DNA from 2 places in the Streptomyces sp. NPDC085460 genome. Region 2 is predicted to be linked to the other one. Evidence: riboswitches for the same ligand, from Rfam matches in the RefSeq annotation. Region 2 holds a riboswitch; the other holds the start of a gene.
The links. Region 2 has a riboswitch for thiamine pyrophosphate ahead of ACIGHB_RS18400 (thiamine ABC transporter substrate binding subunit). Riboswitches for the same ligand answer to the same signal wherever they lie in the genome.
Positions count from the first base shown of each region.

Region 1: another riboswitch for thiamine pyrophosphate. It lies ahead of thiC (phosphomethylpyrimidine synthase ThiC); the one in region 2 lies ahead of ACIGHB_RS18400 (thiamine ABC transporter substrate binding subunit).

Region 1 covers NZ_JBITTO010000003.1:500,274-504,308, forward strand. Annotated here, with positions in the region: gene ACIGHB_RS10165 (SsgA family sporulation/cell division regulator) at 1-328, shown strand, start outside; gene ACIGHB_RS10170 (YibE/F family protein) at 609-2,000, opposite strand; TPP riboswitch at 2,195-2,333, shown strand; gene thiC (phosphomethylpyrimidine synthase ThiC) at 2,328-4,035, shown strand, end outside.
Region 2 covers NZ_JBITTO010000006.1:442,529-446,563, forward strand. Annotated here, with positions in the region: gene frr (ribosome recycling factor) at 1-210, shown strand, start outside; gene ACIGHB_RS18390 (phosphatidate cytidylyltransferase) at 210-1,334, shown strand; gene rlmN (23S rRNA (adenine(2503)-C(2))-methyltransferase RlmN) at 1,538-2,650, shown strand; TPP riboswitch at 2,680-2,789, shown strand; gene ACIGHB_RS18400 (thiamine ABC transporter substrate binding subunit) at 2,871-3,962, shown strand; gene ACIGHB_RS18405 (iron ABC transporter permease) at 4,001-4,035, shown strand, end outside.

The DNA of each region.
Region 1 (4,035 bases), on a different contig from region 2:
GATGACCTTCCACCTTCCCGGGGACGCTCCTGTGACCTGGGCGTTCGGCAGGGAGCTGCTGCTCGACGGGATCAACCGCCCGAGCGGCGACGGCGACGTCCACATCGCCCCGACCGACCCCGAGGGTCTGTCGGACGTCTCCATCAGGCTCCAGGTGGGCGGTGACCGCGCGCTGTTCCGCGCCAGCGCCCCGCCGCTCGTCGCCTTCCTCGACCGCACGGACAAGCTCGTCCCGCTCGGTCAGGAGCAGACGCTGGGCGACTTCGAGGACAGCCTGGAGGCCGCGCTCGGCCGGATCCTCGCCGAGGAGAGCGCGGGCCCGGCCTGACCGGCGCCCGTCGCGTACGGCCGGCACGGGCGCGCCCGTTCCGTACGCCTGACACCGGCGCCCGTCGGTCGTGCACGCCTGACACCGGCGCCCGTCGCGTACGCCTGAGACCGACGCTCCGACCCGTGCGCATGAGACCGGCGCTCCGTTCCGCACGCCTGAGACCGGTCCCCCCATCCGTACGGCCGGCACCGACGCTCCGATCCGTACGCCTGGCACCGGTACCCCGATCCGTACGGCTGTCGACGAGGCGCGGGCCCGTACGGCCGCCGCGCGCGCGTCACTTCGCGCGGCGCCGCCGTCCGCCGCGGCCCGGCGTCCGGCCGCCGGCCTCCTCCGCCGGGCGGTCGGCCGACACCACCAGCGCGGCGAGCGCCGTCGTGACCGGCACCGAGGCGACCAGACCGATCGATCCGACGAGGGTCCGGACGATCTCCTCCGCCACCAGCTCGCTGTTGGCCACCGTCCCCATGCTGCTCTGCGCGATGGTGAAGAGCAGGAGCAGCGGCAGCGCGGCACCGGCGTAGGCCAGGACCAGGGTGTTGACCACCGAGGCGATGTGGTCGCGTCCGATCCGGATGCCGGCCCGGTAGAGCGCGCGCGGTCCCATCCCCGGGTCGGCCTGGTGCAGTTCCCAGACCGCCGAGGTCTGGGTGACGGTCACGTCGTCCAGCACACCGAGCGAACCGATGATCACACCGGCCAGGAGCAGGCCGGACATGTCGATCTCCGGGTAGAGGCCGTGGATGAGCCCGGTGTAGTCGTCGGTGTTGCCGCTGAGCGAGGCCCAGCCGATGAAGAAGGACCCGAGCAGTCCGATCAGCAGCAGCGAGATCAGCGTGCCCAGGACGGCGACCGAGGTGCGGGCCGACAGGCCGTGGCACAGATAGAGCGCGAGCAGCATGATCGCGCTCGATCCGACCACCGCCACGATCAGCGGGTTCGACCCCTCCAGGATCGCGGGCAGGATGAAGAGCGTGAGCACCAGGAAGCTCACCGCGAGCGCGATCAGCGCCATCACGCCCCGCAGCCGGCCGACGAGCACGACCGCGAGGGCGAAGATGCCGGCGAGGACCGCCATCGGCACCTTCCGGTTCACGTCCGTCACCGAGTACTGCAGGTCCTTCGGGGCGTCGGGGGCGTAGGCGACCACCACGCCCTGGCCCTCGTCGAGTTGGCGCGGAGCGTCCGGCTGCACGATCTCGGTGAACTGCCGCCCCTTGTCCGTGCCGCTGGTGACCTCGATCGTCGCCTTCTCGCACTGACCCTGTTGCCCGTTGACCGCCTCGCGGCCCTGCGGGGTGGTCGTGTCGCCGGTGGGCGGCACCTGCGCCGCGTTCACGTCCTTGCAGTCCACCTGCTCGACCGCGACGACCCTGCCCTGCTCGGTCTGCCGGTCGAAGCCGACCCCGGTCCGCTCGTGCGCCGGCGTGCCGCCGGGCCAGAGCACCACCAGACCGACGGCCACGGCGGTGGCGAAGGGGATGAGGACGGCCGCGATGACCCTGCGCAGATGGCGGGAGACGGGCGCGGCGGGCCCGTGACTGTGGCCGTGGCCGTGGCCGTGGCCGTGGCCGTGCCCATGGCCGGAGCCGTGGCCGGAGCCGTGCCCGTGCCCGTTGCCAGGGTTGGAGCCGTGGCCGGAGCCGGAGCCTCCGGCCGGACCACCCACTGGCCCACCGCCTGGGCCACCGCCCGGAACACCGCCTGGGCCGGTGCCGCTTCCGTGCTCGTTCCCGTGGTCGTGGCCGCGGTCGTGGCCGTGCGGATCGGGGGTCTGCTGCGAGGAAGTCACCGACCGATCATCGCAAGAACGGAGGGGGCCCACTGTTCAGCACGCCCGGGAGGGCGCTAGCGTGGTGGCACCTTTGCACACGCGGGAGCTCGGAGCACCGGGCTGAGAGGGCGCTGATCACCGTACGCGGACGCGTACGGGAGGAGGCTGCGCCGACCGCCGAACCTGTTACCGGGTAATGCCGGCGTAGGGAGATTCGGTCTCATGACCATTCAGGACGCACGCACGCCTGCCTCCGACCAGAACGAGCAGAACGACTCGAACGGCGAGCGCACGCCCGGCTGGCACAAGGGGTACGTCGAGGGCTCGCGCCCCGACATCCGGGTGCCGGTCCGCCAGGTCCACCTCACCAACGGCAAGGACGTGACGCTGTACGACACGTCCGGCCCGTACACCGACCCCGCCGTCGACACCGACGTCCGCCGGGGCCTCCTGCCGCTGCGCGAGAACTGGATCATCGCGCGCGGCGACACCGAGGAGTACGCGGGCCGCCCGGTCCGCCCCGAGGACGACGGCATCAAGCACACCTCGCCGCGCGGCGGCGGGCTGAAGAACCTCGACGCGGTGTTCCCCGGCCGTCCGCGGCTGCCCCGCCGGGGCCGCTCCGGGCAGGCCGTGACCCAGCTCGCGTACGCCCGCCGGGGCGAGATCACCCCGGAGATGGAGTACGTGGCGATCCGGGAGAACGTCTCCCCCGAGGTCGTCCGCGAGGAGATCGCGGCGGGCCGCGCGGTGCTGCCGGCCAACGTCAACCACCCGGAGATCGAGCCGATGATCATCGGCAAGCGGTTCCTGGTGAAGGTCAACGCCAACATCGGCAACTCCGCCGTCACCTCCTCCATCGAGGAGGAGGTGGAGAAGATGACCTGGGCGACCCGCTGGGGCGCCGACACGGTCATGGACCTGTCCACCGGACGCAACATCCACACCACCCGCGAGTGGGTGCTGCGCAACTCCCCCGTGCCGATCGGCACCGTGCCGCTCTACCAGGCGCTGGAGAAGGTCGACGGCAGGGCCGAGGACCTGACCTGGGAGATCTATAAGGACACGGTCATCGAGCAGGCCGAGCAGGGCGTGGACTACATGACCGTGCACGCCGGCGTGCTCCTGCCGTACGTGCCGCTCACCGCGCGCCGCAAGACCGGCATCGTCTCGCGCGGCGGTTCGATCATGGCCGCCTGGTGCCTCGCGCACCACAAGGAGAACTTCCTCTACACGAACTTCGAGGAGCTCTGCGAGATCCTGGCGGCGTACGACGTCACCTACTCGCTCGGCGACGGCCTGCGCCCCGGCTCGATCGCGGACGCCAACGACGCGGCGCAGTTCGCGGAGCTGAAGACGCTCGGCGAGCTCAACACGATCGCCAAGCGGCACAACGTGCAGACGATGATCGAGGGCCCGGGCCACGTCCCGATGCACAAGATCAAGGAGAACATCGACCTCCAGCAGGAGATCTGCGAGGAGGCGCCGTTCTACACGCTCGGCCCGCTGACCACGGACGTCGCGCCCGCGTACGACCACATCACCTCCGGCATCGGCGCCGCGATGATCGCCTGGTGGGGCACGGCGATGCTCTGCTACGTCACGCCCAAGGAGCACCTGGGCCTGCCGAACCGCGACGACGTGAAGACCGGCGTCATCACGTACAAGATCGCGGCGCACGCGGCGGACCTGGCCAAGGGCCACCCGGGCGCCCAGGAGTGGGACGACGCGCTGTCCGACGCGCGTTTCGAGTTCCGCTGGGAGGACCAGTTCAACCTGGCCCTCGACCCGGACACCGCCCGGGAGTTCCACGACGAGACGCTGCCGGCGGAGCCCGCGAAGACGGCCCACTTCTGCTCGATGTGCGGCCCGAAGTTCTGCTCGATGAAGATCTCGCAGGACATCCGCCGTGAGCACGGCGGTACCCAGG
Region 2 (4,035 bases):
GCCAAGACCAAGGCCGAGGACTCCAAGATCTCGATCCGCTCCGTGCGCCGCAAGGCCAAGGAGAGCATCGACAAGCTCGTCAAGGACGGCGAGGTCGGCGAGGACGAGGGCCGCCGCGCGGAGAAGGAGCTCGACGACACCACCGCGAAGTACGTGGCGCAGGTCGACGAGCTGCTGAAGCACAAGGAAGCCGAGCTCCTCGAGGTCTGATGAACGACTCATCCTGGGGGGCGCCGGCGGCCGGTTCAGGTCTCGGCGGACCCGACCAGGGGCCTGCCCCGGCGGGTCCCGCCCACGATCGGCACCGGGCAGCGCAGACTCGCCCCATGCCCATCGTGCCCGACGTACCCGCCGGCGGATTCCAGGACGACGGACACGGTCGGGGGGCCGCTCACACGGGCGGTCCCCTGTTCCGTGACGAGACTCCGCACGAGCACCCGCACGAGCACCCGCAGGAGCCCATGCCCAGCCCCGTCCCGCCTCCTGAGCCGTCCGCGGCGCCCGCGCCGCGGCAGAAGAAGAGCGCGGGCCGGGACCTGGGCGCGGCCATAGGGGTCGGCGTCGCTCTCGGGGCCGTGATCATCGTGTCGCTGTTCATCTGGCCGCCGGCGTTCGTCGGCGTCATAGCGGTGGCCGTGGTCGTCGGTCTGTGGGAGCTGACCTCGCGGCTCCAGGAGCGCAAGGCGATCAAGGCGCCGCTGGTGCCGCTCGCGGTCGGCGGCGCGGCGATGGTCGTCGCCGGGTACGTGCGGGGCCCCGAGGGCGCCTGGGTCGCGATGGCCCTGACGGCGCTCGCGGTGCTCGTCTGGCGGATGACGGAACCCCCCGAGGGGTATCTGAAGGACGTCACGGCGGGGGTCTTCGCCGCGTTCTACGTGCCGTTCCTGGCGACGTTCGTGGCGCTGCTGCTGACCGCGGACGACGGTCCGTGGCGGGTGCTGACCTTCCTGCTGCTCACGGTGGTCAGCGACACCGGGGCGTACGCGGTCGGCTGGCGGTTCGGCAGGCACAAGCTGGCGCCGCGGATCAGCCCCGGCAAGACCCGCGAGGGCCTGTTCGGCGCGGTGGCCTTCGCGATGGCGGCCGGCGCGCTGTGCATGCAGTTCCTGATCGACGGCGGCACCTGGTGGCAGGGGCTGATCCTCGGTCTGGCGGTGGCGGCGAGCGCGACGCTCGGCGACCTCGGCGAGTCGATGATCAAGCGGGACCTGGGCATCAAGGACATGGGGACGCTGCTCCCCGGTCACGGCGGCATCATGGACCGGCTCGACTCGCTGCTGCCGACGGCGCCGGTGGTGTGGCTGCTGCTCGCGCTGTTCGTCGGCACGGGGTGAGCGGTCACCCGCAGGGGATCGCCGTCGGAGCGGGTTGACGGACAGCGGGTACTCTGGAAGGGCTCGGGGCGTGTGCCTCGGGCCCTTTCGTCGTCCTCGCCGCCGCGGGGACGGTCCAGTGAGGTCGCTCCGGCACCGCCGTGCCGCGCTCCCCGCCGTCGCGGGACGTCCGACCTCGTGCCTGTTTGAGGAGAGACGCCGCCGTGGCTCGTCCGGCCCCCGGAGAACTCACTTTCGTCGCCCCGCGCGGTGCCAAGAAGCCGCCGCGGCACCTCGCCGACCTTTCGCCCGCCGAGCGGAAGGAGGCCGTCGCCGCGATCGGCGAGAAGCCGTTCCGCGCCAAGCAGCTGTCGACCCACTACTTCTCCCGGTACGCGCACGACCCGGCGGCGTGGACCGACATCCCGGCCGCCTCGCGGGAGAAGCTGGCGGGGGAGCTGCTGCCGGACCTGATGTCGGTGGTGCGGCACATCTCGTGCGACGACGACACCACCCGTAAGACGCTGTGGCGGCTGCACGACGGCACGCTGGTCGAGTCGGTGCTGATGCGCTACCCGGACCGGGTGACGATGTGCATCTCGTCGCAGGCGGGCTGCGGCATGAACTGCCCGTTCTGCGCGACCGGGCAGGCGGGGCTCGACCGGAACCTGTCGACGGCCGAGATCGTGCACCAGATCGTCGACGGCATGCGGGCGCTGCGCGACGGAGAGGTGCCGGGCGGTCCGGCGCGGCTGTCGAACATCGTGTTCATGGGGATGGGCGAGCCGCTCGCCAACTACAAGCGGGTCGTCGGCGCCATCCGCCGGCTGACCGACCCCGAGCCGGACGGTCTGGGGCTGTCGCAGCGCGGGATCACCGTGTCCACGGTGGGTCTGGTGCCGGCGATGCTGCGCTTCGCCGACGAGGGCTTCAAGTGCCGGCTCGCGGTGTCGCTGCACGCGCCGGACGACGAGCTGCGGGACACGCTGGTGCCGGTGAACACGCGCTGGAAGGTGCGGGAGGTGCTGGACGCGGCCTGGGAGTACGCCGAGAAGTCCGGGCGCCGGATCTCCATCGAGTACGCCCTCATCCGGGACATCAACGACCAGGCGTGGCGGGGTGACCTGCTCGGCAAGCTGCTCAAGGGCAAGCGGGTGCACGTCAACCTGATCCCGCTGAACCCGACGCCGGGGTCGAAGTGGACCGCGTCGCGGCCGGAGGACGAGAAGGCGTTCGTCGACGCGATCGCCCGCCACGGTGTGCCGGTGACCGTGCGTGACACCCGGGGCCAGGAGATCGACGGTGCCTGTGGGCAGCTGGCGGCCTCCGAGCGCTGACCTTGTACTCTGTGCTCGAACACATCTGCATATTCCGACAGGGGAGCGCCACAGCGCTGAGAGTGCGGTAACCGTAGACCGCAGACCCTCTGAACCTTGCCCAGGTCATTCTGGGTAGGAAGTTCGGTCGTAACTCGAGCTGTTGCGCCCTGCCCGCGTCCGTTCCGGCGGCCGCGGGCAGGGCCGCGTCTCTTCCTGGTCCCACCCAGGAGGACAACCGATGCACACCAAGAAGGCAGCCGCCGTCGCGCTGGTCGCGGCGCTCGGCGTCACCGGCCTCGCCGCCTGCTCCACCGAGGACGCCCGCGAGGCCGCGGGCAAGTCCGGGGAGCCGGCGCCGAAGACCGTGACCCTCGTGAGCCACGACTCCTTCAACGCCTCCAAGGAGGTGCTGGCCGAGTTCACGAAGCGGACCGGCTTCACCGTGAAGGTGCTGAAGGCCGGCGACGCGGGCGAGGCCGTCAACAAGGAGATCCTCACCAAGGGCTCCCCGCAGGGCGACGTCTTCTTCGGCGTCGACAACACGCTGCTCTCCCGCGCCCTCGACAACGGCATCTTCGAGCCGTACGAGGCGAAGGGGGCGGACCGGGTCCCGGGCACGTTCAAGCTCGACAAGGAGAACCGGGTCACGCCGATCGACACCGGTGACATCTGCGTCAACTACGACAAGAAGTTCTTCGCGGACAAGAAGCTCGCGCCGCCGGTGTCCTTCGACGACCTGGCGAAGCCGGAGTACAAGGACATGCTGGTGGTGGAGAACCCCGAGCGGTCCTCCCCGGGCCTCGGCTTCCTCCTCGGCACGGTCGCGCGGTACGGCGACGAGGGCTGGCAGGACTACTGGAAGAAGCTGAAGGCGAACGGCGTGAAGACCGTCGACAGCTGGGAGCTCGCCTACAACCAGGAGTTCTCCGGTTCGGCCGGCGGCAAGGAGGCCAAGGGCGACCGTCCGCTGGTCGTGTCGTACGCCTCCAGCCCGCCGGTCGAGGTGCTGTACGCGGAGCCGCAGCCGAAGGAGGCCCCGACCGGGGTGTCCACCGGCACCTGCTTCCGGCAGATCGAGTTCGCGGGGCTGCTGCACGGGGCGAAGAACCCCGAGGGCGGGAAGGCGCTGATCGACTTCCTGATCTCGAAGAAGTTCCAGGACGACATGCCGCTGCAGATGTTCGTGAACCCGGTGGCGGAGGACGCGACGCTGCCGGAGCTGTTCACGCAGCACGGCGTGGTCGTGGAGAAGCCGCAGACGATGGCGCCGGAGAAGATCGCCGAGCGGCGTGAGGCGTGGATCCAGCAGTGGTCGTCGCTCCTCAAGTGAGGTCCGGCCGCCGGGGGAGCGCGGCGCGGCTGGGGCTGATGGTCCTGCCCGTCGCGTTCTTCGCGGTCTTCTT